DNA from 2 places in the Pseudoclavibacter sp. CFCC 13796 genome. Region 2 is predicted to be linked to the other one. Evidence: predicted binding sites of a transcription regulator. Region 2 holds the regulator's gene; the other holds the start of a gene.
What was found. The regulator LexA, encoded in region 2, represses DNA repair genes until DNA is damaged. The targets are predictions, from matches to a motif close to TCGAACANNTGTTCGA.
Positions count from the first base shown of each region.

Region 1: a site for LexA is predicted at 6,425-6,440, ahead of F8O07_RS06875 (DNA polymerase III subunit alpha). Genes of this name have one in related genera too.

Region 1 covers NZ_WBKD01000001.1:1,531,307-1,546,442, reverse strand. Annotated here, with positions in the region: gene F8O07_RS06885 (SOS response-associated peptidase) at 1-309, shown strand, start outside; gene F8O07_RS06880 (LGFP repeat-containing protein) at 316-2,256, opposite strand; gene F8O07_RS06875 (DNA polymerase III subunit alpha) at 2,291-6,340, opposite strand; gene F8O07_RS06870 (hypothetical protein) at 7,260-7,613, opposite strand; gene F8O07_RS06865 (hypothetical protein) at 7,610-7,936, opposite strand; gene F8O07_RS06860 (hypothetical protein) at 7,929-8,162, opposite strand; gene F8O07_RS06855 (hypothetical protein) at 8,159-8,479, opposite strand; gene lepB (signal peptidase I) at 8,513-9,088, opposite strand; gene F8O07_RS06845 (ATP-dependent DNA helicase) at 9,075-11,273, opposite strand; gene F8O07_RS06840 (hypothetical protein) at 11,328-12,146, opposite strand; gene F8O07_RS06835 (hypothetical protein) at 12,110-12,505, opposite strand; gene F8O07_RS06830 (hypothetical protein) at 12,502-13,407, opposite strand; gene F8O07_RS06825 (AAA family ATPase) at 13,437-15,136, opposite strand, start outside.
Region 2 covers NZ_WBKD01000002.1:13,228-28,363, forward strand. Annotated here, with positions in the region: gene F8O07_RS09020 (amino acid ABC transporter permease) at 1-596, opposite strand, end outside; gene F8O07_RS09025 (glutamate ABC transporter substrate-binding protein) at 723-1,598, opposite strand; gene F8O07_RS09030 (amino acid ABC transporter ATP-binding protein) at 1,635-2,414, opposite strand; gene F8O07_RS09035 (TrmH family RNA methyltransferase) at 2,578-3,381, opposite strand; gene rplT (50S ribosomal protein L20) at 3,384-3,764, opposite strand; gene rpmI (50S ribosomal protein L35) at 3,796-3,990, opposite strand; gene infC (translation initiation factor IF-3) at 4,030-4,674, opposite strand; gene F8O07_RS09055 (DUF1844 domain-containing protein) at 5,017-5,364, shown strand; gene F8O07_RS09060 (SseB family protein) at 5,383-6,162, opposite strand; gene priA (bifunctional 1-(5-phosphoribosyl)-5-((5-phosphoribosylamino)methylideneamino)imidazole-4-carboxamide isomerase/phosphoribosylanthranilate isomerase PriA) at 6,172-6,924, opposite strand; gene hisH (imidazole glycerol phosphate synthase subunit HisH) at 6,992-7,642, opposite strand; gene hisB (imidazoleglycerol-phosphate dehydratase HisB) at 7,639-8,247, opposite strand; gene F8O07_RS09080 (histidinol-phosphate transaminase) at 8,315-9,406, opposite strand; gene F8O07_RS09085 (LysM peptidoglycan-binding domain-containing protein) at 9,503-9,853, opposite strand; gene lexA (transcriptional repressor LexA) at 10,040-10,741, shown strand; gene hflX (GTPase HflX) at 10,751-12,277, opposite strand; gene F8O07_RS09100 (class I SAM-dependent methyltransferase) at 12,306-12,917, shown strand; gene F8O07_RS09105 (AMP-binding protein) at 12,988-14,667, shown strand; gene F8O07_RS09110 (antibiotic biosynthesis monooxygenase family protein) at 14,740-15,048, shown strand; gene F8O07_RS09115 (MTH1187 family thiamine-binding protein) at 15,096-15,136, opposite strand, start outside.

The DNA of each region.
Region 1 (15,136 bases), on a different contig from region 2:
GACGAGCCGTTCGGACTCGCAGGCCTCTACAGCTGGTGGCATGACCCTGCAGCCAGTGCCGACGACGGCTGGGCGCTGACTGCGACAGTCCTCACCCAGGATGCCGCTGCCCCGCTCGCGTGGTTGCATGACCGCATGCCGGTGACCATTGAGCGCACCCTCGTCGACGCGTGGCTGGACCCCGAGGCCGACGGCAACGCCTTGACCGGGGAGCTGACCCGTTCGAGCATCGAGACCGCTGGATCGCTCGCTTGGCATGAGGTCGCACCGCTGAAAGGAAACGGCCCGGAGCTCACTGCGGCACTCTGAAAGCGGTCACTGCCGCCAGTAGCGGTCTTTCATCTCAAACGTCACCGGGCGTAGCTGCACATCGGCGGAGCAGGAGATGCGGTCGCCGAAACTGATTTTCGTCTTCGGCACGGTCATTTCGTTGCCGTCTCCGACGCCGTCGGTGAGCGTGGGGTCGGCGCGGTCGTTTCTCGTGCATGTCCAGTTGTACTTGTACCAGGCCGGTGAGGAGCCTGCGACATCGACCCGGTACTTCAGGTCCGATCCGCTGAGGAACACTCGGCTGTCGGTGCTCTGCGTCTCCCCCGGTGCTGCGTCGACCGAAGCGGAGTTCGACCCTGAGCTCACCGAGGCCGTGAACTTCGGGTCATCACCGCGTGCATCGGATGGTGCTTTCACTGTGGCGCTGGCCTTCGTTACCAAGAACCCGAAGATGGCACCGTTCGGGGTGTCCGCGCGAATCTCCTGATCGATGTACCCGGGCGCGTAGCTGTAATAGAGGATGTTCCCGGACTTCTGCACGTCGTACTGCATGAACGGCCAGAACGGCCCGTTGACCTGATGCATGGTGCCGCCGGCAGGTCCGGTGCAGGTGACGAGCAGCCCGGTGGTCTGCGTGCGGGTGTCGTCGCAGCCTCGACCTGTCCCTCCCTGCAGCGATGCGAGCTTCGTCAAGGTCTTATCGGACCGGAACATGACCGTCTCGCCGGCCTCCGTGGACTCCGAGTCACCGGTCACAAAAGCGTAGTCCGGAACGGGAGCGCCAGTCGGGTCGGTGACCGTAATCGAATCGATCCTCATGGAGACGCCGGAGCCCTGCTGACCGTGGAACAGCAGGGCAGGCTGGCCAGCGATCGATTCGAAGCCGGTGTTGCCGAGACCTGCGGCGTAGTAAGTCGGAACGGGCAGTGACGACACCGGTGCCCGTTTACGGCCGCTGGCGTCCCGGATCTTGAACTTGAACTTCGCGACATACCCGCCATCGAGGTTCAGCGTCATGTCCTGACCTGCGGTGCTGCGAGCCTGGGCTTCGTCGAACTTCGACATGTCGATCCAGCAGACAGAGTCCCGGTATGGGTTGTCGCCGGTCTGCGCGTAGGAGCAGCCTTCGTCGCCTGGCAGTCCGACGTTGTAGAGAGCTTGGGAGACCGTCACCTGACCTCCGGCGTCCACGGTGATGGAGCCATGTTCGAAGTTCACATAGGAGCCGCCGACGGGGTTGCCCTTGCCACTGCTGCTGTCCATGACCGGGTAGCCGAGCCAGCCGTTCTCGTATCCGGTCTTCCCGTAGGCGTCGATGATTCGCCAGTCAGTGACCGAGCCCTGCGTGTACGTCGACGTCCAGATCTCACCGCCGGTGAACGCCGCCCAGCATCCTCCCCGGATGATGCCGCAGTTGATCCCAGTCGTCTGCTGGCCCAGCTTGCCTCCAGCCGCACCCTGGTTTGTGTAGTTGGCTCCGACGTTGGACGAAGCGGTCCCGTAATCCGTGATGTCGGAGCCGAACCGTCCACCACCGGTTGTGACAGCACCTGAACTGTCAACCCGCACCCAGCCGCCCTCGAACTCTTGGACGGTGCCACCGTACCGGGTGGTCTCCTGCGTGATCGGGTATCCGAGCCATCCGTGCTCATAGCCTTGCTGAGCGTACGCACTCAGGATCGGTCCCTGTTTGATGGGTACGCCCACAGGCCAGCTGTCATGGGCGTAGATCAGAGAGTTCTGCGTGTACAGGATCTCACCGTTGTCTTTCAGACCGCTCAGAGACCCGGTTCTGGCCCCGAGGGCGGCCTGATCCGACAGCTGCGTGTACGTGGTGTCCAGCTTCGACTTGGACACTGCGGCAGAAGTCGCGGCAAGCACCGGGGCGGCCTCAGCCTGCGGGGCCGCTGCCGACCCGATCGACAGGGGAACACCGACCATCACCGCAACAGCGGTGGCGACGACAGTTTTCAGCAGAGAGCTCATACCTCAGCTATATGCGGAGGGCGATCCCCTGAGGTCACAGCAGCGTCGCACGCAGTGCATGCTGAGTCGGCGGACGCGGGGTATGACGGTGTGCGTCCGCTGTCGCTGCCGCAGGATGGGGGTCTTCGTCGACAGTCGGTTCAGGCGGTGTCTCCTGGTGCGGTGCCTGCGGAGGAACCACACTGGGTGCTCTCGCCGTGCGTCCTGCAGTGGTGAGCGCCTTCACCGGGCGCCCGATGCAACCTGCGGTGATCGTGCACCGAGCGGGCCCCGACCCGGTGATGTAGCGGTGCCTTCCACACACGGGGCAGACTGTGACCGTGACCACAGGACGCTTCCGAAGCGGTGCCAGCAGACACTGCTCCAGCGGACTGAACTCCCCAGCCTGCGGCTGTACGTCGACGAACCGCTGCACCTTCTGCTCACGCATGAGCGCGAACGCCTGCTGGGCTGCCTCAACGGTCAGCCGGTCCTCATGCAGGCCCTCGTCGATCGGGATGCGCCACAGATGCATGACCGTGAGCTCCTTCACCTGCTCGACGTCGATGACCTCCCCGCGCTCGTCGGTGACCTCCACCTCACGGACGCGGACACGGGCGCTCACGGCGACAACGGAGCCGACCGGCGGCAGGCCGTCCTCGCTGCGCTGCTGGGAGGCCAAGTCCTCGGCCCACATGACCCCGCGGATGGAGCTTCTGCCGCCTTCGATGACGACGGACAGCATCTGCCCCTTCGAGTACGCGCGCTCCTTCGCACCAGCGAGGACACCGGCGACCACCACACGAGCACCCTCGGCGTCCGGGATCCGGTGCACCGGGATTGCCCGCGCTCCCATCGCTGAACCGTCAGCGGCGTCCTCGATCCCCGGCACACGCCACGCTTTCACCTGTGAGCGGTAGCGGGCCAACGGGTTATCGGAGAGACTCACCCCCAACAGGTCTCGCTCCCGGACGCTGCGCTCCAGCAGACCGAACTCGACCGCCGGTATGTCGATCGATTCACCGCTCGGCAGGGCCCGACACACGGTGAGCATCCCGAGCCTCGGCCCGAACCTGTCGCAGGCACCGGAACAGATCAGGCCTTCGAGCACACCTGCGTCCAAAGCCGGGCCGAGCACCTCCCTCAGATGACCGAGTGAGGTGTACCCCTCCTGCGGACGTCCGTCGACGACCGCAGCACCGACAACACCGACCCCTTTGACCTCACCGAGCCCGAGGCGAATCGACGTGTCGTCTTCCGGGAACGTCTCACTGCGGGAGCGGTTCACGTCCGGTGGGAGGATGGCGACACCCTCGTCTCTGAGCGAGTTGATCGCAGTGAGACGCTTCTCGTCATCATCTGTGCAGGCAAGGAGCGCCGCACCGTACGCTGCCGGCCAGTTCGCTTTCAGATAGGCAGTGTTGAATGAGACCTGTGCGTACGCCGCCGCATGGGACTTGTTGAACAGGTACGACGCTGCACCCTGCATGGTGTCGATGAGCCGCTCGACTGTCGCCGCCTGAAACACGGGTGAGGTGATGGTGCCCGACGCATCAGTGAACTGACGGCCGGCACCATCTCTCAGTGCAGTGAAAACCTCATCCAGGAGCGCCCGCTTCTTCTTCCCGACCGCTTTGCGCAGCTTTGAGCGCATGGCTGCGTCGAACCCTGCGACGACGGTTCCCAAGCGCATAAGTTCCTCTTGATAGACGAAAACGCCGTACGTCTCGCCGAGGACGGTGTCGATCCACCGGGCCTCGTCGGGGTCGTCGGTCAGGTAGCTGTAGTCGACGGCTTCACGGCCGGTCTTGCGGCGCGCGTACGTCTCGTGCATGCCGGCTCCCATGGGACCGGGCCGGTAGAGGGCGAGGATCGCGGTCAGGTCCTCATGATTGGTCGGCTGCACCTGCTGGGTGAGTTTGCGCATCCCATCGGAGTCCATCTGGAAGACACCGGCTGTGCGGCCTTCCCTCAGCAGCTGCCACGCTGCAGCGACTCGGGGGTCTCCTTGGGTGTCCGGGTCAGGCAGGTCGTAGTAGTCGATGTGCTCCCCGGTGGTCGCCTCGATGTACTCGATGGCTTTGGCGATCACGTCGAGGTTTCGGATGCGCAGCATGTCCATCTTCAGCAGGCCGAGCTCCTCCAGCTCCGGGCCCGTCCACTGCGTGATGAACACCTGCCGGCCCTCGGTCGCCTCTTTCGCGTCGATCCGCAGTGGCACGTTCCCGACGAGGGGCTTGCCGGAGATGATCACACCGCAGGCGTGGACGCTGGTGCCGGCGATGGTGTTCGCGTACTTCTCTGCGAGGTCGACGATCTGTGCACCGTCGGCGCCTGAGCGCTGCAGCACCGTGCGGTACTTCTCCCCTTTCAGGTCGTCTTCGTCTGCGAGTTGTGTGAACGTGTAGGGCTTCCCACCGACGACGGGGACAGCTTTCGACAGTCGATCCCCAAGCCCTGACAGCCGGTGCACACGTGCCGCGTCTTTGATCGCCCGCTTGGTGGTGGCGATCGCGAACGTGCCGATCCTCGCGACCGATTCATGCCCGTACGTGCGCTGCGCCCAGTCGTAGACTTCGTTGAAACGGGCCTTCTCAAAGTCCGTGTCGATGTCGGGCATGCCTTTTCGACCGGGCTCCAGGAACCGTTCGAATAGCAGATTGTGTCGCAGCGGGTCGATGGTGACGATGTCGAGGCAGTAGGAAACCAAAGATCCAGCAGCCGACCCTCGTCCGGGCCCAACGATGATGCCGTGGTCTTTCGCCCACCGGATCATGTCGTGGACGATCAGGAAGTAGGCGGGGAAGCCCATCTGACCGATGACAGACATCTCCGTGCGCAGCCGCTGGCGCACATCGTCGGGCAGCGGGTTGCCGTACCGTGTGCGCGCACCGCGTGCGACCAGATGATGCAGGTATGCCATCTCGTCGGCGAACCCGTCAGGCACAGGGTATTTCGGCAGTCGCATCCGCGCTTTCGGCAGGACCCGGGGCTGTACCCGGTCTGCGACCAAGGCGGTGTTGTCGCAGGCCGTCTGCCACCACGGTTCTGGGCGGAGCGCGCGCATCTCGGCCTCGGTTCGCAGGTGGTAGCCGGCACCGTGGAAGTGGAAACGCTTCGGGTCATCGAGGGCCTTCCCGGACTGCATGGCGAGGATCGCCTCATGCGTGGCCGCGTCCTCGGGCGCGGTGTAGTGGGAGTCGTTCGTCGCCACCAGAGGAAGCCCGTACTCTTCGGCGAGAGCAGCCATAGCCGGCAGTGCTGCCGACTCAGCAGCGATGTCATGCTCCATCACCTCCACGTAGACGTTGTCGTGGCCGACCGCGGCGATCATGGCCTCGAGTGCTTGCCGGGCCCGCTGTTCGGCTTCGTCGGCAGCACGTTCGTGACCGATGGCGCATCGGTAGGCGTCGAAGAAGGGGTGCGCTGCCCGGCTGTTGAGTTCGGTTCGGGCGAGCTCCAGCTGAGAGCGGCGCAGTTCGAGCTGCTCGAGACTGCCTTCGTCCGGCGTGGCGACCGCGTCCAGCTCGGCCATCTCCTTGACGAGCTCATCGGCGTCCGGGAGCAGGCCTGCGGGCACGTCTGGCATGTCGACCCGTGAACGTTCGGAGACGGCGGTGGAGATGTTCCCGAGGACGGGGCCGCCGAGGCAGCCGGTCAGGACGATGAGGCCCTCACTGTTGGCGGCGAGGAGGTCGTAGTCGATGCGGGGGTGGGACCAGACGTGCTGTTCGGCCTCCACGAGGATGCGGTTCAGGCTGTGCCACCCGGCCGTGTTCTGCGCGATCAGAGTGAGGTGGTAGTAGCGTTTGGTCTTCTCTCTGGCCGATGCTGCATCGAAGTCGGCTGAGTCGTCGGCCTCCACGGTGAGGCTGTCACGCTCGAAACGCGACCCGATCGCCAAGTACACCTCGCACCCGATGATCGGTTTGACCCCGGCTGCCTCGCATTCCTGCTGGAACGCCCACGCGGCTCCGATGTTCCCGTGGTCTGTGATCGCCAGCGCAAGCTGCCCGTCGGCCGCGGCACGTGCCACCAGCTTATGCAGGTGGCTGGCACCGTCGAGTGGTGAGTACTCGGTGTGCACGTGCAGGTGGGTGAACATGCAGATGACTATGCGCGTGGACCCAGCCGGTCGCCTCGAACGTGTCCCCATCTGCAGGGACGTTGCAGCTGTACCAACACTTAGTTGAACACGTGTTGGTATGAATCAGGCATGGTGACAGATAGGGATGGGCGGTCTCACGCCGGGGCAGGGTCGTCCGGGTATGGAAGGTTCGAAGCAGCCGCCCTCCGCAGCTGGGCGCACCAAGGCATTCTGTGTACCTTGGACGACTACGCAGAGAGCATCGACGGATCGCCGGCACAGGCACTGAGCTGGGACCGGTCCCGGGCGATTTCAGCCATCCTGCTGTTGGAGCTCTTGTGCCCAATTCGGACCGATCCCGCGCAAGCGCAGGTACTCCGACCAGCGCGGTGGTGGCAGGACTCTCCCCCACTTGCGTGTCACCCAGATTTGACAGAACGTCCGGTCGCCGACGGCACTGAGAAAGCCGCCTTCGAACAGCGCGTCCGAGTCCTCCTCATAGAGCCACCCGACCGGTCCTTTCGTCAGGACCCAGTACACGGCAATGTGGTGATACTGACCATGCACTTCGTGCTGCAGGATGGACCAGAGACGGCATCTCGGGAGATCGACCTCGAAGTCGGTGCCTATGCGAGGCATTCGCCGGAGTCCAAGCCACCCCTGAGAGTCCATGTCGGACAGACTACAGGGGTGTCATGCAGAGAAAGACCGAGAGTAACGCTGTCGCTCGGCTATGTGGCTGGCCGCCTGATCTCCGCACTATCGGCAGTTCGCGATCCAAGCGCTCTTGAGCAGTGGAGGTCCACTCTTCCCCTGTTCGAAGTCGGCCTCAGGCCCCAAGCCGCTGAATGTCTTCCGCGCTTGCGATAGGTCTTGCACATCCATCCAGAAGTGAATTGCTTCCACGGGAAGCCTCAGATGTGATTGGGCTCATGATTCACCCTTCTTGGAGCACATCGTCGAGTTCCTGCCACAGCACGGGCCAGTCGAGAGAGTCACCACGTGAACGGTCGACAATCGCCCGTACCCGTCCAAGCTGAGCGTTCGCGGCTGCCGCTCTGCTGAGTGCGATCTCCGCATGATGAAGGGCCTCGTCGCGTTCGTCATCTCCTCCTCCAAGTACAGCGGTGAGCGCTGCGCGCACGATCTGATCGGTTGACGGGTCCTCCCCGCCATGCCGCTGTCCCCAGTCCAGAGACTCAACCGCCTCAACCGCGACCGCCACCATGTCCTCGGTGATGTCTACCGGCTGTGCTGCCTGCCGTTCAGCTTCATGCCTTGCATCGGTCATCGTTCTGCCCCCTCTTCCTTGAGGTTGCCTTCGTCGTCGAGCAGGCCAAGGTGCCCGAGCAGCTTGTCAGCGAAGTCGGCGCACGTCGTGTCTTCAGCTTCGATCAGTAGGTAGGCGACCGATTCAAGCAAGTCTCTGGCTGTCTGGTTGAGAACGATGTCTCGCTGCTCAAACGAGTCGTTCCCAATGAACGTATGGATGTTCTGCGCGTGGTCGTAGACGCGCTCACGAATGGTCTCTTCCAACTCTCCAAAAGCATCCATCACAGTCACCTCGCCGGGTGCGGATGAAGCCTGATGCAGAGCCTCATCATGCTCATTCATTGCCGCTTCCCACCTCTGCTCTGATCTCCGGGCGAACGACATCGTCAGCGGCGATCGTCGCGGTGACAGTGACAGGGGCGTCGAAGATCCGCCTGTCGACGTCAAGCGACAGCTTCACAGCTACCTCGTCTTCTGCTAGCGGCGGCCGATTCTGACGAACCTGCGTTGCCACGATCCCCTTGCGCTCTGTGTCGCGCAGTACCAGCCATGCGGTGACCTTGCTCAAATGCTGTCTCCTGTTTCTGTCGGTGTTGCGTATGGAGATGAGATGTCACAGTCCAAGGAGTCGGGGCCTTCGCATCCAAGGTCGCCGAGCCCGTGGTACCCCTGAGCCTCCTGATACCCGCGCGTGAAACCCTGTTGCCATGCGGTGTCCTGCAGCTGGCGGTCATGCTGTTTGAGCCAGTCTGAACCGATAACGGCTTCTGCGATGTAAGCGGAGTCCACGGGTGGGTTGTCGACGTGGCAGAGTGGAATCTCCGCTGCCAAAGACGCTTCGTCTGCGCTGTTGCACGCGACACCCTGAAAGTAGTGTTCGGTCATCGGGTTCCTCCAACGGGGTGCGTGGTGTGCGTCTCAGCCCTGTGTGCGCGGGAGCTGCGTGATCCGCTGGAACGGGCTGAGTATCCCGACGACCCGGCCGCGTATCCACTGGTCGCTGACGAACCCGCCGGAAGGCGTGTCCTGGTGGTACCTGCTGTCGGCGCTGTCGGAGCGGTTGTCGCCCATCATCCACACGGCGTGCTCTGGGACGGTGACATCGAAGGCGACCGTGCAGGCAGGCTGGTCCAGGTAGGGCTCCACGATGTGGCGACCGTCGATCTCGATTGTGTCCGACCCGACGGTGCAGCTGACGTGCTCACCGGGGAGCCCGATCACACGCTTCACCAGCTGGTGGCTGTGGTCGTCGGGGTCGTCGGTCATCCAACCTCCGGGGTCTGCGAACCCGATGACGTCGCCGCGGTGCAGCTGACTGACGCTCGTCCCCGGCCGGACCGCCAACACCACGTCGCCTGACTGCAGGGTCGGTGCCATGGAATCGGAGGGAACCAGCCAGATCCCGAGGACGGTGAGCTTCAGCACCAGCCCGCAGACGAATGCGGCGGCGGCGATCCCGATGACGGTGAGAATCCTCTGGCTACGCGGCTGCACGTCCGCCTCCCATCCGGCCCAGCAAGTCGAGGGCCTTCCCGAGACTGGTGGTCTTCTGCGTGAACCGCCTGGCCGCATGGAGGTACAGGTTCCGGGTCGGTGTCGGGTAGCTGACCACGGAGGTCTTCGTCAGACGGCAGTCGAGGATTGCGGCGACCCCGATGTCGTCGGTGGAGCGGATCAGCCGCCCGAGTGCCTGCTCGAGGAGGATCGCGGCGTCGGCGACGTACACGTAGCGGTCAGCGCCCCAGCGGTCGCCGGTGCGTTCGTAGATGAGCTGGACGCGCGCTTCATCGACAGGGTTGCGTTGCGCGCGTGCTGGACGGTCGATGATCACCAGCTCGCACGTGCGTCCGGGGCCGTCGACTCCGGTCATCATCGACTTGGTGCCGATGAGGATGGCCTGCTGGTCGTCGCGCCACTCGCTGACGAGCTCCTGCACCCCAGCCCCAGACCACTGGTCGAGGATGGTCCGTTGCGGGTACGCCTGACGGAGCCTGCGCGCGTATTCGCGTCCATTGGCACTGTTCGCGCTGAGGATGATGCCACCACCGCTGCAGGCCCCCACCAGATCGACGGTCATGCGTGCCGCGACGTCACGGTGCTTCTGCGTCGAGAAGCGCCAGCGCCCCTTGTACCCGGGGTCGGCGATCTGGTCCGCCTGCTCGGCGGTGAACTTCGGGACGAACAGGAGGCTCTCGCCGTAGGCTTCGTCGAACGGTGATTCGTACTCACTCCAGCCGACGTCGAGCCCGGCTTCCTGCCCGATGCTCTTCTGCAGGGTGCCGCTGATCAGGTCGATCCGTTCCGGCGGCAGGATCGGGTCGTTCTCCTCGCCGCCCTCGAACTCCCAGAGGTTCGTGGCCATCATGCCGGAGACGCTGACCGGAGCGGACTGCATCGCCGGCATCTCGGTCCCGTCGCGGAATCGGACCTGCTCCACCCACCGGGCGACCCCACCGCGGTGCTCGGCGACCTGTTCGATGGCGTGGGTGAAGTGGGTGACGGCGGAGCGGATGTGCCGTGCTGACTGCACACCCTTCATGTCGTGTCCGGCGGCTGCGATCTTCTCCAGCGGGTCGATCAGGCCGATGAGTGTTCCAGCCCACCCCTCGAGCTGTTCACGAACGCTGTCCAGAGGCAGGTCGTCTTGGACGAATGCACCGTCGTTGTTCTGCCGGCTGTCGAGCCATGATGAGCACGTCGTCTGGAGGGCTTCTGCAAGCCGTTTGCCTTCAGCGAACCATCGGTCGACGCGTGTGCCGCTGCCAGGTGCGACGAGGCGTTTCGCCGAACGCATGAGCGACCTGACCCTGCGGGCGGAGACTTCCTCCTGACCTTGGCTGCGCACCGTCTGCGGGAGCGCGTGGGCTTCGTCGACGATGACCTGATCGATCTGGCCGACGTTCGCGTTCCCGAGGATGACAGGGATCGCTTTCGCCGCCTGAACCGCCAGCACACTGTGGTTGGTGACGATGACGTCAGCTTCTGCGACGGCGTTCTTCGCTGCCTGCGGGTAGCACATGTCGAACAACGGGCACTTGGTCCGAGCGCACTCCTCACTGGAGATGGAGAGGTGACGGAATTGCCCGCGGCTCATGGGGACGCTGCAGTCGGCTCGGTCCCCGGTGTCTGACGCCCCATCGAGCGCCCAACGCAGTGCTGGAACGATCTCGGACGCGTCGTAGTCGACATCTTCCACGGTGACGGCACCGGTGGCTCGACCGAGCCTCCCCAGCAGCTCTGGAATCTCCTCGGCGCCTACCTTGCCGGCGAACGGGGTGCCGACCGCTTCACGGGCGGAAGCGATCGCCTTCGCCAGGCAGACGAAGTTCGACCATCCCTTGAGAACCGCGATGCTGAATGAGCTGCCGTCGTCGCGGAGCCGGGCGTCAGTGGCCTGCGCTGCCGGTGCGTCCTTGTTCATGATCTGGGACTGCAGGGACAACGACTCGGTGGAGATGAGGGTTCGGCGACCGTGTCGCGCGTTCACGGCAGCGTTGGCGAGTGCGGCGAACGACTTCCCGACGCCCGTCGGTGCCTCGCCGGCGACTCGGGGCCTTCCCGCCATGTCTCGAGCAAGAGCGGACTGACCTGATCGTGGCGTGACGCCGGGCCCGACCGCGTCCGCGACCAGCTCATGCAGGAACGCAGAGACCTCGGCCTCGTTCGTATCTTCGGTCATCCGTCAACTCCGTCGCTCTGTGGTTCCTCTTTCCGTGGCACCTATGCGCGTGGGTCACCGTTCGTCGAGTCGTTGTGTGAGCGCGCACCTGACCTGTTCGATGTGGGCGCGAACGGTTCTGACCGACAGCCCGGTGGCTGACCTGATCTCGGAGACAGAGGCGACCTCCCCGGTGGCGGCGACTCGTCCGACCCACGCCCGCGCGACCGACCCGACGGCAGGGTCTCGGCGCTCGCACTCCCGGATGACCCGGTCGATCATGATGGCGACGTCTACGTCCTGTTGAACGTCAGCCGCTCGGAGACGCTCCATGTGGGCGTCATCGCCGGTGACAACCCGGTGGGGACGGAGATCGTCCACGGAGACACGTGCCCCTGCCTTGACGGGGTCGCGGACCGACCGGTTAACCTGCTCGTTCACATGGTCGACCACGGATTGGTCATCCGGTTCGTACCCGAGCTCCGCCGTCAGCTCGCGCCGCGCCTTGGTGATCCTGGCGCTGCGTCGAGTCATCGCAGACAGACCACCGACACCATGTTGGCGGTGGGCCGAGCAGAACCGGTAGGTCTCCCGCACGGCGACCTGCCGGAGCATCGCCGACCAGTTCTTGACATTGGCTTTCAGAGCGGGGGTGCTGTCGTAGAGGTGCACGGCACGGACCAGTGCGACCATCACCTCGGAGAGCGCATCCTCGTATTCGGCGTACGGAAGGTTGTTGCGGGACGCTGCCGAGCGCACCCAGCTCATGGCGGGTGTCCTCAGCTGGGCGAGGAACTCGTCAGTGGTGATCCGCCCTGATAACCACTCTCCTGCCGCCCCGTTCGCGTCATCTCTTCTCACTGCGACTTCCCCCTCGTGGTCTCGTAGGGCCACTGCGGCCAGGGAGGCTCGCTTGAGGTGGTCCGTGCGTCGAGGAATGCGCGCAACCGAACACCACCGGCCCGTTCGTCGAGGAGCCAGGCAATCGTGGGTCTCTTCGGTGGCCTGCGGAGTTCAAGCAGATCGAACATCCGCTCGATGGTCAGGTCAGCGCCCTTCGGCCCCGTCCCCGTTTGGGCCATGAGCAGCTGCCTGAGCTGGATTCTCCGCAGAGGTGAGCGCGCGGGCTGCCGGGATGACCTGATGACGTCGTCGATGGTGAGTACGGCGTCGTTCACCCCCAGCAGGTACTCTGCTCGCATGAGGCGTGCGATGTGAAGAGCATCACGTGCGGCGACGATGTCCGGACTCATAGGGCAGCTTCTTTCGGCTGACGTTCGAGCGTCTCCGCAGCCCATGTGAACGTCTGTCCCTGAGGCAGCGGTGCAGAGAGCGCTTTGACCGTGCGCTCCCAGGAGAGGTGCTCACGTGGATACAGCTGCCGGTATCGCTCGATGACCTGCGCGTAGGTGAGGTTGTCCGCCTTGCCAACCAGTTTCCGGATCTTCGGTCCGATATGGGGGTCGCCGATCGCTCGCTGAACGGTCGAACGCGCCCGAGACCACACCCCGTATCTGAAGATGCGGTCGAGATCGCACCCGTCTAAAGACTCCGGGGCGAGAGCCTTGTCAATGAGCCGTTCCACGTCTGAGCGTCGCTCGCTGGTGCCGTAGAGCATCTCGGTGACCATCTGCTCCACGGTTGTGTCGTCGAGCAGGTTCTCGCTGTGGGATTGGCTCCTCGTCGGCGTCGACCGATTGTGGAAGTCCGCGATCTCCGATGAGAGGGAGAAGTTGGCACGCTCGAGCTGCTCCCGGACGAACGGTTCGAACAGGTGCAGCAGTTCCGCACGGGCACGCACCCCTGCGCGCTGGAGGCGGGAGACTTTTCGGTGCAGTTGCCGTTGGCCGAAGTACTGCTCGCCTGCAATGTCGTCGGCGAGGAAAACCTTCGTCCCGGACAGCGCATGCCCGAGGGATGTCGTGCACCACTGCGCGGTGACGACAGTCCCGGATGGGACGACCTGGACGATCGGTTCATCCCATTGGAGCCGCAGGTGCAGCAGGTGCCTGGTCAGCGCTTTGCGCCCGACGTTCATCATCGGCGGGTGCAGGGCGAACTGGGGTAGTAGGGCAATCACCCCGTTGGCCGGGCACGCATCCAGATCGAGGTGTGCGGCGGCCTGGCTCCACAGGCAGGCCTCCAGCTTCTCCACGATCCGCTCCGCAGCAGGAGGCGCTCCCCTCACCTGCGTCTCCTGAACAGGCCCCGCCGTTTCTCTCGTTTCGGTGTGACTTCACTCGCTTCCAGTCGTGGGGGCTCGCCCAGCACTCGTGACACGATCTTGTCGGTGACCTCGGCGACCGCGGGGCTCGACGAGTCGAACAGGCCGATGTTCAGGTTGTCGCGGAACGCCGCATCGTAGAAGGTCGCCCCAAGATACTGGCCGAGCCCTTGGAACCGTGTCTCGATTCCAGACAGGAGGCCGGTCTCGAGTTCTGAACGCTCGTGGATCAGCGAGGTGACCAGCAGGACCCGGCCCGTCGGGGCGCCGGAGAAGTCGCTCTCCAGACGCGATTTCAGATTGGCGATCGCCTCACGGTTGTTCTCGAACAGCCCTACCGCCCACGCACCGCGCTCACGCACGAGCGGGGCCATCACGTTGTCGACGAGGCCGGAGACATCGGTTGATTCGATGATCTGCGTGTCAACGATGACCAAGTCACTGACCGTCCGGGCATAGTCGATTGCTGTGCGGTAGAGGGCATCGTCGACCAGGAGAGGGTCGTTGAGCAGGTCCGTCGGGGCGAGCATCAGAGCGAATGGAATCGGCGGGAGCTCATGTGGCCGGAAATGGCTGGCTCGCTCCGGGAGGATCAGTGCAGCCTCCGGACGCCGGGTCACCGCCATGTCGTAGACCGTCGGCAGCCCCTCATCAGTGAGGCGACGCTCGGTATCCATCCGGAGCATCTGGCAGATCGACCCTTGGCCTCTGTTCATGTCGATGACAGTGACCCGTTTGCCGTACACGGTTGCCGCACGGTGCGCCAGTGACAGCGCCGTTGTCGTCTTCGTGACACCGCCTTTCGCCGCCATCGTGAAGACGACGGGGGTGCTCGACTCCGGGTAGCGCGGGAGCGAATCACGGGGCGTGATATGCCCGACCTCCGGGGCGACGACGGTGGCTTCGTCGAACGCGTCGGCATGCTGCCGAACGGTCTCGGCAGACTCCTCTTCGGCGACCGCACGGTCGTCTTTCGGCAGCGGCCCGATCTCCCCGTCGACGATGAGAGGTACTGGCGGCACGAACAGTTCTGCGGGTGGCTCCGGAACCACGTCGACTGGTTCTGCCTCCTCCAGCACCGGCTCATCGGATGACGGTTCGGGTGCATGCGCAGCAGGCGCGACTGGTTCCGGGCTCGGGCTCCCGAACAGCTCGGCGAGGAAGTCATCCGAGCTGGCGCTCGGTGGTCTCTCGGGGGCCGGCATCAGATGAGGCGCGGCTGGTAGTAGAGGCTCACCTGATGGTGGGGCTGCCGGTGCGGTGCTGAACAGCTCGTCTATGATGCTGCGCGTGGACTCAGCCTCAGGTGCGGGCGTCTGTGGCACAGGTGCTGGCTGCGGTTCGGGCAGCGGCTCCGGCTGCACGTCCGACGCACGGGTCGGCTCTGGCAGCGGGAAGTCTGTAGCCTCCGGAGCCGACTTCGAGACCTCTGGCTCCTGTTCTGGGGTCGGGAGCGGCAGGATCGGTTCTGCTCGTGGTTCCGGTTCTGGGAGCGGTGGTGCCAAGGGCGTCTCTGACCGCTGCACAGGCTCCGGTGTCGGCGTGAAGTCGTCGTAGCCACTTTCGTCGGCTTCTGTCTCATCGGTCGGCAGGGCCACACTTGCGGAGGTGTCGGCCGCATCGAGGTCGAACAGATCAGCCAGTTCGGGATCAACGTCGG
Region 2 (15,136 bases):
CCCATTACCAGCACCACGAAGATCAGTGCGACCCAGAGCAGCACAACCATGGCGTTCTCACCACGCTCTGAGGCGTAGGCGCGGATGGCGCCCGCCTCGAAGACGGAGAAGCCCGCAGCCACTGTGGTGTTCTTCAGAAGAGCGATGAACACGCTGATCAGCGGAGGAACGACGGCTCGGATCGCCTGGGGCAGCACGACCTGCGACATGGTCTGCCCGAAGGTCAGCCCGATCGACCGTGCGGCCTCGGCCTGTCCGACCGGAACGGTGTTGATGCCGGAGCGGATGGCCTCTGCGACGTAGGTTGCGGTGTAGAGGCTCAGGGAGATGATGGCCAACGCCATGAAACCAGGAGTCGGCAGCCCCAGCTTCGGGTAGCCCAATGCGAAGAACAGCATGAGCAGAGTGAGTGGAGTATTGCGCACCAGGTTCACGTACACCGTGCCGACCACGCGCATCGGGCCGACAGGTGACACTCGCATGGCGCCGACCACGCCGCCGAGCAACAGAGAGAAGACCGCTGACACTGCGAACAGAATCAGAGTGTTGCGAAACCCGGTGAGGAACAGGTCGCTGTTTTCGAGCAGAGTGTTCACGTTCGTCTCTCAGTTCGATGCGGATGGGAAGGATCGGAGTGCCGGGAGAATTTCCCCGGCACTCCGTGCCCCGCCGGCCAGTGGCTCAGACGGCCACGTCGTTCAGCGGAGCGAGTCGACGGCGAATCAGTACGCTTCGACCTTGGGCTGCTCGACCTTCGTGCCCGACGCTCCCAGAGTGCGGTCGAAGATCTCTGTCCAGGTGGAGCCGCCGTCGGTGAGCGTCTTGTTGAAGAACGTGCGCAGTGCGGTGTCGTCCTTGCTCAGACCGATGCCGTACTTCTCAGTGGTGAAGGGTTCGCCAACGACTTTGAGCGAGTCTGGATCCTGCGCGGCGTAGCCGATCAGGATGGCCTCATCTGTCGTGACGGCATCGAGCTGCTTGTTCTTCAGCCCGTCGACGCACTGCGAGTACTTGTCGAATTCAGTGACCTTCGCCTCGGGGTAGTTCTCGCGAATGTTCTGAATCGGCGTCGAGCCGGTTGCGGAGCAGACGGTCTTACCTGCCAGATCATCGGGGCCCTTGATCGAGTCGTCGTCCGAACGGACAAGCAGGCCCTGACCGGTCACGAAGTACGGACCGGCGAAGCCGATCTGCTGCTTGCGCTTGTCAGTGATCGAATAGGTGCCCACGTAGTAGTCGATATCGCCATTAATGATCGACTGCTCACGGTTGGCGCTCGGAATCGACTTGTACTCGATCTTGTCAGCACCGAAGCCCAGCGAGGCGGCCATCCACTGTGCCACTTCGATGTCGAACCCAGAGCGCTCGTTTGTTGCGGCGTCAAGATAGCCCAAGCCAGGCTGGTCGTCTTTCACACCGACGACGACTTTGCCGCGCTGCTTGATCGCGTCGAAGGTCGGGCTGCCCTCGACCGTGACGTTCTCTGCCACCGGGAACTTGGCGGAATCTGTCGTCGAACCGCCTGACGCGCATCCGCTGAGGGCGATCGCCCCGACTGCCAGCAGTGCTGCACCTGAAAGCGCTTTCCTCATTCTCATGGGGTGGTCTCCATTCTTTCGGGTTGAGCTCACGACTCAGTGCGTGAGGATCTTCGAGAGGAACTCACGTGCTCTCGAGGTTTTGGGATTCGTGAAGAACTCTTCTGGCCGGGCCTCTTCGACGATCTGGCCGTCGGCCATGAAGATGATGCGATTGGCCGCTTTGCGGGCGAAGCCCATCTCATGTGTGACCACCACCATGGTCATACCGGTGCGAGCCAGCTCGACCATGACGTCGAGCACCTCGTTGATCATCTCGGGGTCAAGCGCGCTGGTCGGCTCGTCGAGCAGAATGAGCTTGGGGTTCATGGCCAAGCTGCGGGCGATGGCCACGCGCTGCTGCTGGCCGCCTGAGAGCTGAGCGGGGTACTTCATGGCCTGGTTCGCCACACCGACACGCTTGAGCAGAACCATCGCCTGTTCTTCGGCTTCTTTGCGCTTGAGACCTCGCACCTTGATGGGGCCGAGCGTGACGTTCTCAAGGATCGTCTTGTGCGCGAAGAGGTTGAACGACTGGAAGACCATGCCGACGTCGGCACGGAGGCGTGCGAGGCCTTTTCCTTCGGAGGGCAGCGGCTTGCCGTCGATGGTGATTGTGCCCGAGTCAATCGTCTCAAGTCGGTTGATCGCCCGACAGAGCGTCGATTTGCCTGACCCGGAGGGGCCGATCACGACGACGACCTCGCCACGGCCCACGTTCGTGTTGATATCGTTCAGCACGTGCAGCTCACCGTAGTGCTTTTCGACGTGGTCAATGACCACAATGGGGTCATCACTCTGGATCTGCGGGATCGAGACGGTGTCGTTCGTGGTCATGGTGCCCCATCGTAGTTAGCGCTTCATTGCAAGAACTGCCGCGTAACACTCTCGTAACAAGAGTGAAACCTGGCTACACAGTAGCAATCGCAGACCGACCCGGCGAATCCTATTCGACTTGCACCGACGGCCGACCTCACGTAGGGGCCGACTCCTGCGCCGTTCAGGCGTGCATGCGAAACGCCGACTGGTACAGGCAGACGCTGGCGGCGATGGCCAGGTTCAGCGACTCTGCCTGACCGTAGATCGGCAGTCGCACGGCGCGGTCGGCGAGGGCAAGTTCGGCATCGTCGAGACCGTGCGCCTCATTGCCGAAGAGCCATGCCGTCGGCCGAGACAGCAGCTCTGCCGTCGCCTCATCAGATGCGAGCTCGTCACCGCTGATGTCGGCCGCGAGGGTCTGCAGGCCGCTCTCGTGTGCGAGTCGCATTGCTTCGCCCAGATCGACCCCGACCGCCACCGGCAGGTGAAAGAGCGACCCGGTCGTCGAACGCACCACTTTCGGGTTGTAGACGTCGACGCTGCGATCGGTGAACACCACTCCGTCGGCGCCCACTGCGTCGGCCACCCGCAGCACGGTGCCAGCGTTTCCCGGGTCTGAGACGTGATGCATGATCACGACGAGTCTCGGGGTTCCGGAGAACAGGTCTTCGGCGCGAACCGGGAACTGCCGGGCCACCGCCACGACGCCCTGCGGATGCACCGTGTCACTCATCGCTTTGAGCACACGCTCTGTGACGGTCTCGACCGGCCGCCCAGCCGCGCGAGCAGATTCGGACAGATCGCTGAGGCGCCCGAGGGCGTTCTCTGCCACATAGACCTGTTCGACGACCTGAGGGCGCCACCGAATGGCCTCGGCCACGGCCTGCGGCCCATCAAGCAGAAAACGCCCGGTCTTCGACCGGGCGTCTCTGCGTGCCAAAGAGGCAGCGAATCTCACGCGCTCGTTGTGAACGCTGCTGAGCATGTTCAGGCCTGAGGAGCGTTCACATCAGTGGGCAGAGCCTGCTTTGCGGTCTCGACGAGGCTGCTGAACGTCTTGGCGTCAGTGACGGCCAGCTCGGCGAGCAGGCGGCGGTCGACCTCGACACCGGCCAGGTTCAGCCCCTGGATCAGACGGTTATAGGTGATGCCGTTCGCACGTGCCGCAGCGTTGATGCGCTGGATCCAGAGGCGGCGGAACTGCCCCTTCTTCGCACGGCGGTCACGGAAGGCGTAGGTGTACGAATGAGTGACCTGCTCCTTCGCCTTGCGGTAGAGGCGCGACCGCTGACCGCGGTAGCCCTCTGCCTTCTCGAGGATCTCGCGACGCTTCTTCTTGGCGTTGACGGAACGCTTGACTCTTGCCATTTCAGTACTCTCTCTTCAGTCCGGTTCGCTCTTACTTGCCCAGCAGTCGCTTGACCTGCTTGGTGTCAGCGGCCGAGACCGGGACATCCGCGCTCAGGCGACGGGTGCGACGTGACGACTTGTGCTCGAGCAGGTGGCGCTTGTTCGCCTGCTCGCGGTACAGCTTGCCGCTGCCGGTGGTGCGAAAACGCTTCTTGGCACCGGAATGTGTCTTCTGCTTTGGCATCTTCTTCTTCTCTTTCGTATCTGCCGACCGGTGGATCGGTCAGTTGGTCTTCTCTGCGTCAGCCGTGGTCTTCTCAGCGTCAGCCTCGACTTCGGCGGCCTTCGCCTCGCGTTTCGCAGCACGCTCGGCCTCGGCCTTAATCTCAGCCTTGGTGCGGATCGGCGCCAGCACCATGGTCATGTTGCGACCGTCTTGCAGCGGCTTGAACTCGATGGTCGCGTACTCCTTGAGCTCTTCGGCGAGCTTCATGAGCAGCTTGTAGCCGAACTCGGGGCGAGACTGCTCACGACCACGGAACATGATCATGACCTTGACCTTGTCGCCACTCTTGAGAAACCTGAGCACATGGCCCTTCTTGGTCTCGTAGTCGTGGCTGTCGATCTTGAGGCGGAAGCGAATCTCTTTGAGCTGGGCGTTCGTCTGGTTGCGACGGGCCTCACGCGCTTTCTGAGCGGCTTCGTACTTGAACTTGCCGTAGTCCATGAGCTTGGCTACCGGCGGCTTCGAATGCGGGGCGACCTCGACGAGGTCGAGGTCAGCCTCACGCGCCAAGTGCAGTGCCTTGGCTACGGAGACGACACCGATCTGCTCTCCCTTGGGCCCGACCAGGCGGACTTCGGGAACTCGGATACGGTCATTGATGCGCGGCTCGCTAATCGGCTGCTCCTTACTCGTGCACGGCATGGTGAACGTCAGAGAAGCAGCAAGGCGCAGTCGCGTCTTGAGCACTTTGGACCCGGCAGTCTGTGTTGAGGTCGACTACAGTAGGTGGGAGTGTGAACTCCTCTTCAGCTCAGCGCTGAGCATCGTCGAGACGCACAGCACAAGCCATACTACCAGAGACCGAGCCCTCCTGCGAGCACTTGCGCCGCTCCTGCCGTTCTGAGTGCCGGGGAGACGAGAGAAAGAGCGAAGATGACCAAGCGAAGCATCCACGAAGGCGACATTCTGGGCGAGCGTTCCAGCGGTCTGCACAGCGACGGCGCCGACGCGGCTGAGTCACCGACGGCCGACGGAGCGCGCGAGATGGATGTTCGGGAGCGCGAAGCGCTGGAGGATCTGACCCGCGATATCGGCGACGTTCCTGCCGTCGAGGTCATCTCGACCGCAGCCGTGCATCTCATGAGCGCCGCAGCCGTGAAGATCGGGCTGGCTCAGGATCCAGAGCAGGAACGAGACCTCGACGAGGCGCGCAAACTCATTGAGGCGCTGGCCGGGCTGGTCATCGCATCGGCGCCTGCGATCGGCAACCTGCATGCCCGCAGCATGCGCGACGGGCTGCGCACCCTGCAGCTGGCCTTCCGCGAGGCGTCACTGATTCCCGACGCCCGTGGCGAGGGCCCGGGTGAGAAGCTCACAGGACCAGTGGACTGAACGAAAGCATCCCGGCGTTCAGTACTGGGTGCGCACGAAGCGCACCCCGATCGAGTCCACCTGGCCCATGATGGTCTCGTCGGCACGCCACTGCTCAGAGAGCCAGTCCGACATCTCTTTCAGCGCCGCAGCGTCCAGACCGTCGATGATCTCGAGCTGCACCAGAATCTCTGGACCGCGCAGCTGTGAGGTCGGGTCGCCCGGGGTCAGAACCAGCGATTTGATGCTGGGCAGCTCACTGGCCGGACGCATGAACGCCTCCAGTACGCGCGGGTCGTCGATCGCCGGAGTCCACGCGCGGCCAGTCGCCAGCGCTTCCAGAGCCGGCCAGCGCACTACGAACTCACTTTCGGCACCGGGATCGACCACTACACGCGGGGTGTGCTCCCCCGCCGCTGCCAGCGCGACCCTGGGAGCCTCGGCTGGCACCGGCCGCGCCTCGGGGTTCCACTGCTGCATGGCATCCACCGCGGTGAAGACGGGCAGCGCACGCTGACCGTCAGGAGTCGCAACGGTGACTGTTGCGAGCTCGGCAGATTTGTCGACCGGCAGCCCGTTCTCTGCGACGCCGGAGGATTCGAGCTCGGCGACCAGTGGAATCAGCAGCCTCGTCTTGTGCAGCACCGCGATGACCTCGCTGATGCTGATCTCGGCCAGGCGAAACCTGCGCACCGCCTCCAACCAAGCCGTCGGCGAAGTGCCGTCATCAGTCGCGAAGCGATTGGCCTCGAATCGGCGCCCGGCCCATGGCGTGCCGGCTGAGTCAGCAGGCACGCCGGATGCACGGCTGTCAGTCATCGACGCGCCTCAGTCGCGAGCGATGTCGAGGGCCTCGGCCAAGGTGAAGCGACCGGCGTAGAGAGCCTTGCCGATGATCGCCCCCTCGAGGCCAGCCGGAATCAGATCGCGCAGCGCTGCGACGTCGTCCAGGGAGGAAACACCGCCAGAGGCCACAACAGGCTTGTCAGTGCGAGCGAGCACCTGGCTCAGCAGGTCGAGATTCGGCCCTTTGAGCGTCCCGTCCTTCGACACATCGGTGACGACGTAGCGAGCACAGCCGGCTTCTTCCAGACGTTCCAGAACCTCGAACAGGTCGCCGCCGTCTTTCGTCCACCCGCGCGCAGCGAGGGTCGTACCACGCACGTCGAGGCCGACGGCGATCGCCTCGCCATACTCACCGATGACTTTCGCAGCCCACTCAGGGTTCTCCAGCGCTGCGGTGCCGAGATTCACGCGTTTGACACCGGTGCTGAGCGCCTGCTCGAGAGAGCGATCGTCGCGGATGCCGCCGGAGAGCTCGATGTTGACGTGACCGGCCTGCTTGATGACGCGACGAATCGCCTTGCGGTTCTCACCGCGACCGAAGGCGGCGTCAAGGTCGACCAGGTGAATCCAGTCTGCCCCTTGGCGAACCCAGTCAAGGGCCGCATCGGTCGGGTCGCCGTACGACTTCTCAGTGCCGGCCTCGCCCTGGGTGAGGCGCACGGCCTTTCCATCGGCGATGTCGACGGCAGGCAGCAGCACCAGTTCAGGGCGCTGGGCCAGATCTTCCTCACTCATGTGTCTCTCCCTCATTCATACCGGTCACAGGGCTCCCCGAGTGACCTGATGTCTCGTGCACGACACCTCAGTGGGCGACGTTCGGCAATGTGCTCAGCCAGTTGCGCAGCAGTCTGATGCCTGCACGCCCCGACTTCTCAGGATGGAACTGCGTCGCGCACAGGGCACCGTTCTCGACCGCGGCCAAGAATGGCTCTCCGTAGGATGCCGTGGTCACGACCGGCTGCGGAAACGGCGGGTCGGTCTGCAGCGTCCAGCGTTTGGCCGCGAAGGTGTGCACGAAGTAGAAGCGCTCGTTCTCAATGCCCGAGAAGAGACGGCTGCTCTCCCCCGGCTGCACGGTGTTCCACCCCATGTGCGGCAGCACAGGAGCCTGCAGACGACTGACGGTACCAGGCCACTGAGCCAGTCCGTCATGCTCCGTCTCGCCTTCGACACCATGGTCAAACATCACCTGCATGCCGACGCAGATGCCGAGCACGGGAAGCCCGCCGGCGAGGCGCCGCTCGATCATCTGGGGTGCGCCGACTTCGTTGAGCTGGTCCATCACGGCGCCGAACGCACCGACACCGGGCACGAGCAGTCCATCGGCGGCGCCCACCGCGGCCTTGTCCCGGGTCAGCTGAACATCGGCGCCTGCCTGCGTGAGTGCCTTCGCCGCTGAGTGTACGTTGCCGCTGCCGTAGTCGAGCACGGCGACCGTGGGTCTTGCACTCACAGGGCGCCCTTTGTCGAGGGCACTCCGGTGACGCGCGGATCGAGCGACACCGCAGCACGCAGCGCGCGCGCGACCGCTTTGAACTCAGTCTCGGCGATGTGGTGCGGGTCGCGACCGGCCAGCACACGCAGGTGGATGGTGATTCCCGCGTGGAAGGCGAACGACTCTACGGCGTGACCGACGAGAGAACCGGTGAAGTGACCGCCGATCAGGTGCATCGTGAATGCCTCTGACTCGCCGGTGTGCACGAAGTACGGACGCCCCGAGATGTCGACGACGGCCTGTGCCAGAGCCTCGTCGAGCGGGACCGTGGCGTCGCCGTAGCGCGTGATGCTCCGTTTGTCGCCCAACGCCTGCTTCACTGCCTCGCCCAAGACGATAGCGGTGTCTTCGACGGTGTGATGCACATCGATGTCGATGTCGCCGGTCGCCTCGATATCGAGGTCGATGAGCGAGTGTCGGCTCAGTGCCGTGAGCATGTGATTGTAGAAGGGAACCCCGGTCTCGATGTGCGACGTGCCGGTGCCGTCGAGATCGACAGTCACGCGGACTGACGATTCAGAGGTCTCTCTGCGCACGGTCGCTCGACGCGATGATTCAGGCATCTCTCTCCCTTGTCAACTGCCCTCGTCCAGGGCGATCAGCCGCCCGGAGGCAATACGATCACCTAGTCTAACCGGCGGTGACCGGCGTGGCGATTCGTTCGAAGGCGGCAAGGAACGCGCTGGTCTCGCTCTCGGTTCCGGCGGTGACACGCAGCGTGTGCGGAATACCGTTGTCGCGAACGATGATGCCCTCGGCGAGCAGACGAGTGAAGGTGTCTTTCGGGTCTGCCACGCCACCGATCAGCACGAAGTTCGACTCAGAGGGATAGGGCGTGAAGCCGAGCTCGGCAACTCGCTGTTCGATGCGGTCTCGTTGCGCGCGGATGCGATCGACGTTGGCGAGCATCGCCGACGCGTGACGCAGTGCGGCTTCGGCCGCGGCCTGAGTGAGCGCAGAGAGGTGGTAGGGCAGCCGCACCAGCCGAAGTGCGTCGACGAACGCCGGATCTGCGGCGAGATAGCCGACCCGCGCACCCGCATAGGCGAACGCCTTGCTCATGGTGCGCGAGATCGCCAGACGTGGGCGTCCCGGCAGCAGTGTGAGTGCGCTCACGGCATCGGAACCGCTGAACTCCTGATAGGCCTCGTCGACGACCACGATGCCATCAGTTGCGGCGTATGCGGCTTCGATCACCTCGAGCGCGGCGCCAGTGCCGGTGGGGTTGTTGGGCCGGCAGATGAACACGAGATCTGGACGGTGCTCGCGGATTGCCGTGGCAACGGCATCTGGGGTGAGAGTGAAATCAGCCTGCCGATCAATCGGCAGCCAGGCCGTCTGTGTTCCGGCTGCCAGCAGCGGGTACATCGAGTAGGTCGGTACGAAGCTCAGCAGTGACCGACCTGGCCCACCGAATGCCTGCAGCACCTGCTGCAGCACCTCGTTCGAGCCGTTTGCCGCCCAGACCTGCTCTGGGGTGACACCGTGGCCGAGGTAGCCGGCCAGGGCTTCGCGCAGTGCGGTGAACTCTCGGTCGGGGTAGCGGTTCAGACCGGCGACCACACCAGCGACGCTCTCTTGGATGTCGCGAACGGCTTCTGAGGGAAGTCCAAAGGTGTTCTCGTTCACATTGAGTTCGATGGACACGTGCAGCTGCGGTGCGCCGTACGGCTGCTGTCCGACGAGTTCTGCGCGAAGGGGAAGATCATCAAGAGTGGTCACAGACGCAAGTCTACGCGCGCACTCTCGCACAAACGACGAACCGACAGGACGGTGTCATCAAGACTCCGGTCTCGATCCAATCGGCGAGTTCGTCGTTCAGGCGTCGAGCAGATGAGCGGGAATGATCAGCTGTTCACCAGGATGCACCGTGGCGTCGTCGAGGTGGTTCGCTCTGCGGATCTCGGCGACGGCGTCGCGCACGTCATGACGCGGGGCGGACAGCTGTGCGATGTCCCAGAGCGTGTCGCCGGGCTGGACCTGCACTCTGGTGACTTCGATCGGCTCGTCGTCACCGGCGAAGGCCTGGGTACCGAATGAGATGGCCGCCACAATCACTGCGGTCAGCAGCATCACCAGTGCCAGCGCCCGCACCTGCCGGCCACGACGCGTGAGACGTGCTCGCGTCTTGACGATGGGTGCCGAGGAGAGGTTGTTGGTCGCGTCCATGAGAAGTCCTTTCGAACGTGTCTTTCGAATATATCTTCGAATCTGCGTTTGGGCAACCCACCCACGCCACGCCTGTTCGAAGACATCTTTGGTCAGATGCCCATCGTTCGGATAAAGTTTCGAATAGGCATCACCTGAGTCAGTGCACCACGACCCACTGACATCACGCGCAGAAGGACTGAAAATATGGCCACGAGACCGCACACGTCGACGACGTCAGGCCGTGGTGACCGCTCACGGCTCAGCAAGAAGCAGCAGAGCATCCTCGCATTCATCACCGAGTCGATCAGCGACCGCGGGTATCCGCCGAGCATGCGCGAGATCGGCGATGCAGTCGGTCTCTCGTCCCTGTCATCGGTGACCCACCAGCTCAATCAGCTCGAACTCGCCGGCTGCATCCGCCGCGACCCGAAGCGACCGCGCGCACTCGAAGTGCTCATCGAGCAGGAGCCGACGGCCGTCGCCGAACCACCGTCGACTCCGGCACAGCAGGCACTGGCGGTCGTCTCAGAAGAGACCGCGATGGTGCCACTGGTCGGTCAGATCGCCGCGGGCTCCCCCATCCTCGCCGATCAGCACATCGACGACGTCTTTCCGCTGCCGAGACAACTGGTCGGGCAGGGCGAGCTCTTTCTGCTCAAAGTGCGCGGAGACTCCATGATCGACGCCGCAATCTGCGACGGCGACTGGGTCGTGGTGAGGCAGCAGCAGGACGCCGTCGCCGGTGACATCGTCGCCGCACTGCTTGAAGAGGAGGCCACGGTGAAGACGTTCCGTCAGCGTGACGGGCACACCTGGCTGCTCCCTCAGAACACCCAGTACGAGCCGATCCTCGGTGACCACGCGGTCATCCTCGGCAAAGTCGTCGCCGTGCTGCGCTCTGTGTGATCGCGGCGCTCACTGCACGGCAGCAGCTGTGACGGCAACCCCGTCAATCTGCTCTGCCAGCTGCGGGCTGACGCGCGCATGCAGCCGTGTGCCCTTGTCCAGGTACTCGGTGTGCAGCACCTGCCCGTGCTCGTGCGCCTGCGCAACGAGGTCGCCGCGGTCGTAGGGAACCACGACATCGATTTCGACGCCGGGGTCGGGCAGCGCCGTCTCGATGCGACGCACCAGGTCGGCGATGCCCTCACCGGTGCGAGTCGAGACCATCGAGGCCTCGGGTTCCATGGCACGAAGCACCATGCGACGCTCGTCGTCGACGAGGTCGATCTTGTTGAAGACCAGAATCTCGCGTGCCCCCTCCAGTCCCGACTCCGTCAGCACAGTTCTCACCGCTTCGATCTGCGCCTGTGGATCGGGATGCGAGCCGTCGACGACGTGCACGAGCACATCTGCGTCGGCTGCCTCTTCGAACGTCGACCGGAACGCCTCGACGAGCTGGTGCGGCAGACGCCGCACGAAGCCGACTGTGTCGCTGAGTGTGTACACCCGACCGTCTTCGGTCGTGTTGCGACGCACGGTCGAGTCAAGAGTCGCGAACAGCTGGTTCTGCACGAGTTCGTCCGAACCGGTGATCGCATTGACCAGCGACGACTTTCCCGCGTTGGTGTACCCGACCACGGCAACCGACGGAATCGCGAAACGGTCGCGGTTCGCACGCTTCGCGGCGCGGGCCGGAGCCATCGCCTTGATCTGTTTGCGCAGCTTCGCCATGCGCGTGTGAATGCGCCGACGATCCATCTCGATCTGCGTCTCGCCCGGACCACGCGAGCCGATGCCCTCACCGGCAGCAGCACGGCCGCCGGCCTGACGGCTCAGCGACCCGCCCCAGCCTCGCAGGCGCGGCAGCATGTACTCCATCTGCGCGAGCTCGACCTGGGCTTTGCCCTCTCGGCTCTTGGCGTGCTGGGCGAAGATGTCGAGGATCAGCGCGGTGCGGTCGACGACCTTCACCCGCACGACGTCTTCGAGCGCACGCCGCTGGCTCGGGGCGAGCTCAGTGTCTGCGATGACGGTGTCGGCCCCCAGCGCGGCGACGAGCTCTTTCAGCTCATGGGCCTTGCCATGACCAAGATACGTGCCCGGATCAGGGTTCAGCCGGCGCTGCAGCAGCGCATCCAGCACTCGTGATCCGGCGGTCTCTGCCAGTGCGGCGAGCTCGGCAAGCGAGTTCTCGGCATCGGCAAGACTCCCCTGCGTGTACACACCGATCAGCACGACGTTCTCGAGCCGCAGCTGCCGGTACTCGACCTCTGAGACGTCTTCGAGTTCGGTTGAGAGCCCTGCAACGCGCTTCAGCGCCGCACGTTCGAATCGCTCCTCGTCACCACCGTGAGCCTCGCTCGCCTCAGACTGCAGCGCCTGAGCATGGCCGACCTTCACAGTGGTCGAATCGATCTCTCGGCTGAGAGCCTCCGTCGCCTGCTCACGAGCCTCGATCCTTTGCAGCAGCTCGTCCAACGGGCGCCCGGAATCTGTCATGTATATGTACCTCCACTAACCTGAACGCATGGCTCAAGAGCATTATTTCGCCGAACACCCACAGGTGGCCGCGCATTGGCGCGACATCGACGTCGATCTCGATGGTCGCACACGCACAGTGGCCGTCGCCAGTGGCCTGTTCTCCCCTGACGGGCTCGACAAGGCCACCCGCATCCTGCTCGATCACGTGCCCGAGCCGCCGCAGACCGGTCAGGCGCTCGACATCGGGTGCGGCTGGGGCCCGATCGCACTGACGCTTGCCCTGCGTGCACCGCATCTGCGGGTCTGGGCGGTCGACGTGAACGAGCGGGCGAGGGATGCCACCACGCGCAACGCCGATCGCCTCGGTCTCGAGGGGATCACCGTCGCCTCTCCCGACGGCGTGCCCGACGATGCTGAGTTCGACGTCATCTGGGCGAATCCGCCGATCCGCATCGGCAAACAGGCGCTGCACGAGCTGCTGCTGACCTGGCTGCCGCGGCTCGCTCCCGGCGGCACAGCCTGGCTCGTCGTCGGCAAGCAGCTCGGTGCTGACTCGCTGCAGCGCTGGCTGGCCGAGGAGCTGCCCGGCGACTTCGAAGTGCGCCGTGCAGCCACTGCGCGTGGATTCCGTGTGATCCACATTCGGCGCGACGCCTGACGTAGGCTGTCTGCCGGGCGCAGCAACGGCGGTGCGCCTTCCTGAGAAGCACGACGAGACTGGAGCCCAGATGACCGAAGCGCAGCAGCCCGACACCGAGATCGCTCGGCTCATCGACGAAGAGATCACCCGTTGGCGTGCCGTCTACGACGCACCCGAGGCGAACGCGATCGATCTGCTCCTGCGGACGCATCCTCGCGATGCGGTGGCCTTCCGCACCGTCGACGCCGACTGGAATGCCGTCGACCTCACATTCGGCGACCTCGACGAGCTCTCGCAGCGCTCGGCTCGGGTGCTCGCCGATCTCGGCGTCACTGAGGGCTCCCGCGTCGGCGTCATGATGGCTCGATCAGCCGACTACATCGGCATTCTGCTCGGCATCTGGCGTCTCGGCGCCGTACACATCCCCCTCTTCACCGCCCTCGCGGCGCAGGCCATCGGCATGCGGGTCAACGCCGGTCGTGCCACTTTGGTCGTGGCCGACGCGAGCCAGCGACACAAGCTCGACCCGAGCGAGGATCTGCCGGCAGACGGGCGCAGCTGGAGCATCCTGCGCGTCGACCCGATCGACGACGACACGACGGCAGCCGCGCACCCGGAATGGGCCGACGACGCGGTCTTCGGCCCGCTCGTCGAAGCGGCCGAGCCCCTCACCGAATCGGCTTCGATCGGCGGTGACGGCGTGCTCGCGCTGCTCTACACCTCTGGCACGACCGGGGCGCCGAAGGGCGTCCCGCTGCCGATGAAGGCACTGGTGTCGTTCCGCTCGTACATGGTCAACGGGCTCGATCTGCAGCCCGACGACGTGTTCTGGAACGCCGCCGACCCGGGCTGGGCCTACGGGCTCTACTTCGGGGTGCTCGGGCCGCTGGTCGTGGGCCACACGAACCTGCTGCCGCACGACAAATTCACCGCCGAGCAGGCCTGGAACGTGCTCAGCCGGTTCGGCGTCACCAACTTCTGCGGAGCACCCACCATGTTCCGTGCCATGCGCAACGACCCGCAGAGCGACCTGCCCGTGCGCCTGCGCCGCGCGTCGTCTGCAGGTGAGCCCCTGACGCCTGAGGTGCTCGAGTGGTCGCGCGATGTGCTCGGAGCCGAGCCACACGATCACTACGGACAGACCGAGCACGGCATGCTGATCGGGGTGCCCTGGCGCGAGGGCATCTCGCTGCCGGCCCAGGCCGGTTCGATGGGTGTGACACTGCCCGGCTGGCACTGCGAGATCCTTGATCAGGATGCTGACCGGCCGGCCAAGGCCGGCGAGGTGGGTCGTCTCGCCTTCGCGCCCTCCGAGAGCCCGGTCTGGTGGTTCCCGGGTTATGACGATGCGCCGCAGAAGACCGCCGAGCGCTACACCGACGACGGCCGCTGGTACCTCACCGGAGACCTCGCCTGGCAGAGCGACGACGGTCAGCTGCACTTCGTGTCGCGCGACGACGACCTCATTCTGGCTGCTGGCTATCGCATCAGTCCGCTCGACGTCGAGAGCGTGCTCGCCATGCACCCGGCCGTGCGCGAGGTCGCGGTCGTCGGCAAGCCCGACGAGCTGCGCGGCGAGGTCGTCGCGGCCTATATCGTGCTCGCTCAGAGCTTCACCGGTGATGAGACGCTCATTCACGAACTGCAGCAGGAGGTCAAGACCCGCTACGCGGCGCACGCCTATCCGCGGGTGATCGAGTTCGTCGACGAGCTGCCCCGAACCGCGAGCGCGAAGGTTCAGCGCTACGTGCTCAAAGAGCGGGCCTGATCGTCGGCGCTGCCGACTGCCGTGGGGCCGCCTGAGCCCCTCGGAACGAGAATCGCAACAGAAGGAGACAACATGTCAGTCGTCGTCATCAATGCGCTTGAGGTGCCCGAAGGCGAGGGTGCCGAGCTGGAGCGCCGCTTCGCCGCTCGCCGTCACTCGGTCGACGGGCAGCCGGGCTTCGAGAGCTTCCAGCTGCTGCGCCCGACCGCGGGTGAGGATCGCTACTTCGTGCTGACGCAGTGGGCGACGCAGGAGGACTTCGAACACTGGCGCGACAGCCGTGCGAACCATGCTGCGCACGCTCACGGCGAGGGCCACAAGCCGGTCGCCACCGGGGCGCATCTGCTTGAGTTCGAGGTCGTCGACCTCGAAGAAATCTGACCTGATCCGGGAGGCATTCCCGCGACGGATCTGTACGCAGCGGCGTCTCAGAGCTCGTCGATGGCCTGTTCGAGCCGTTCGAGCTTGC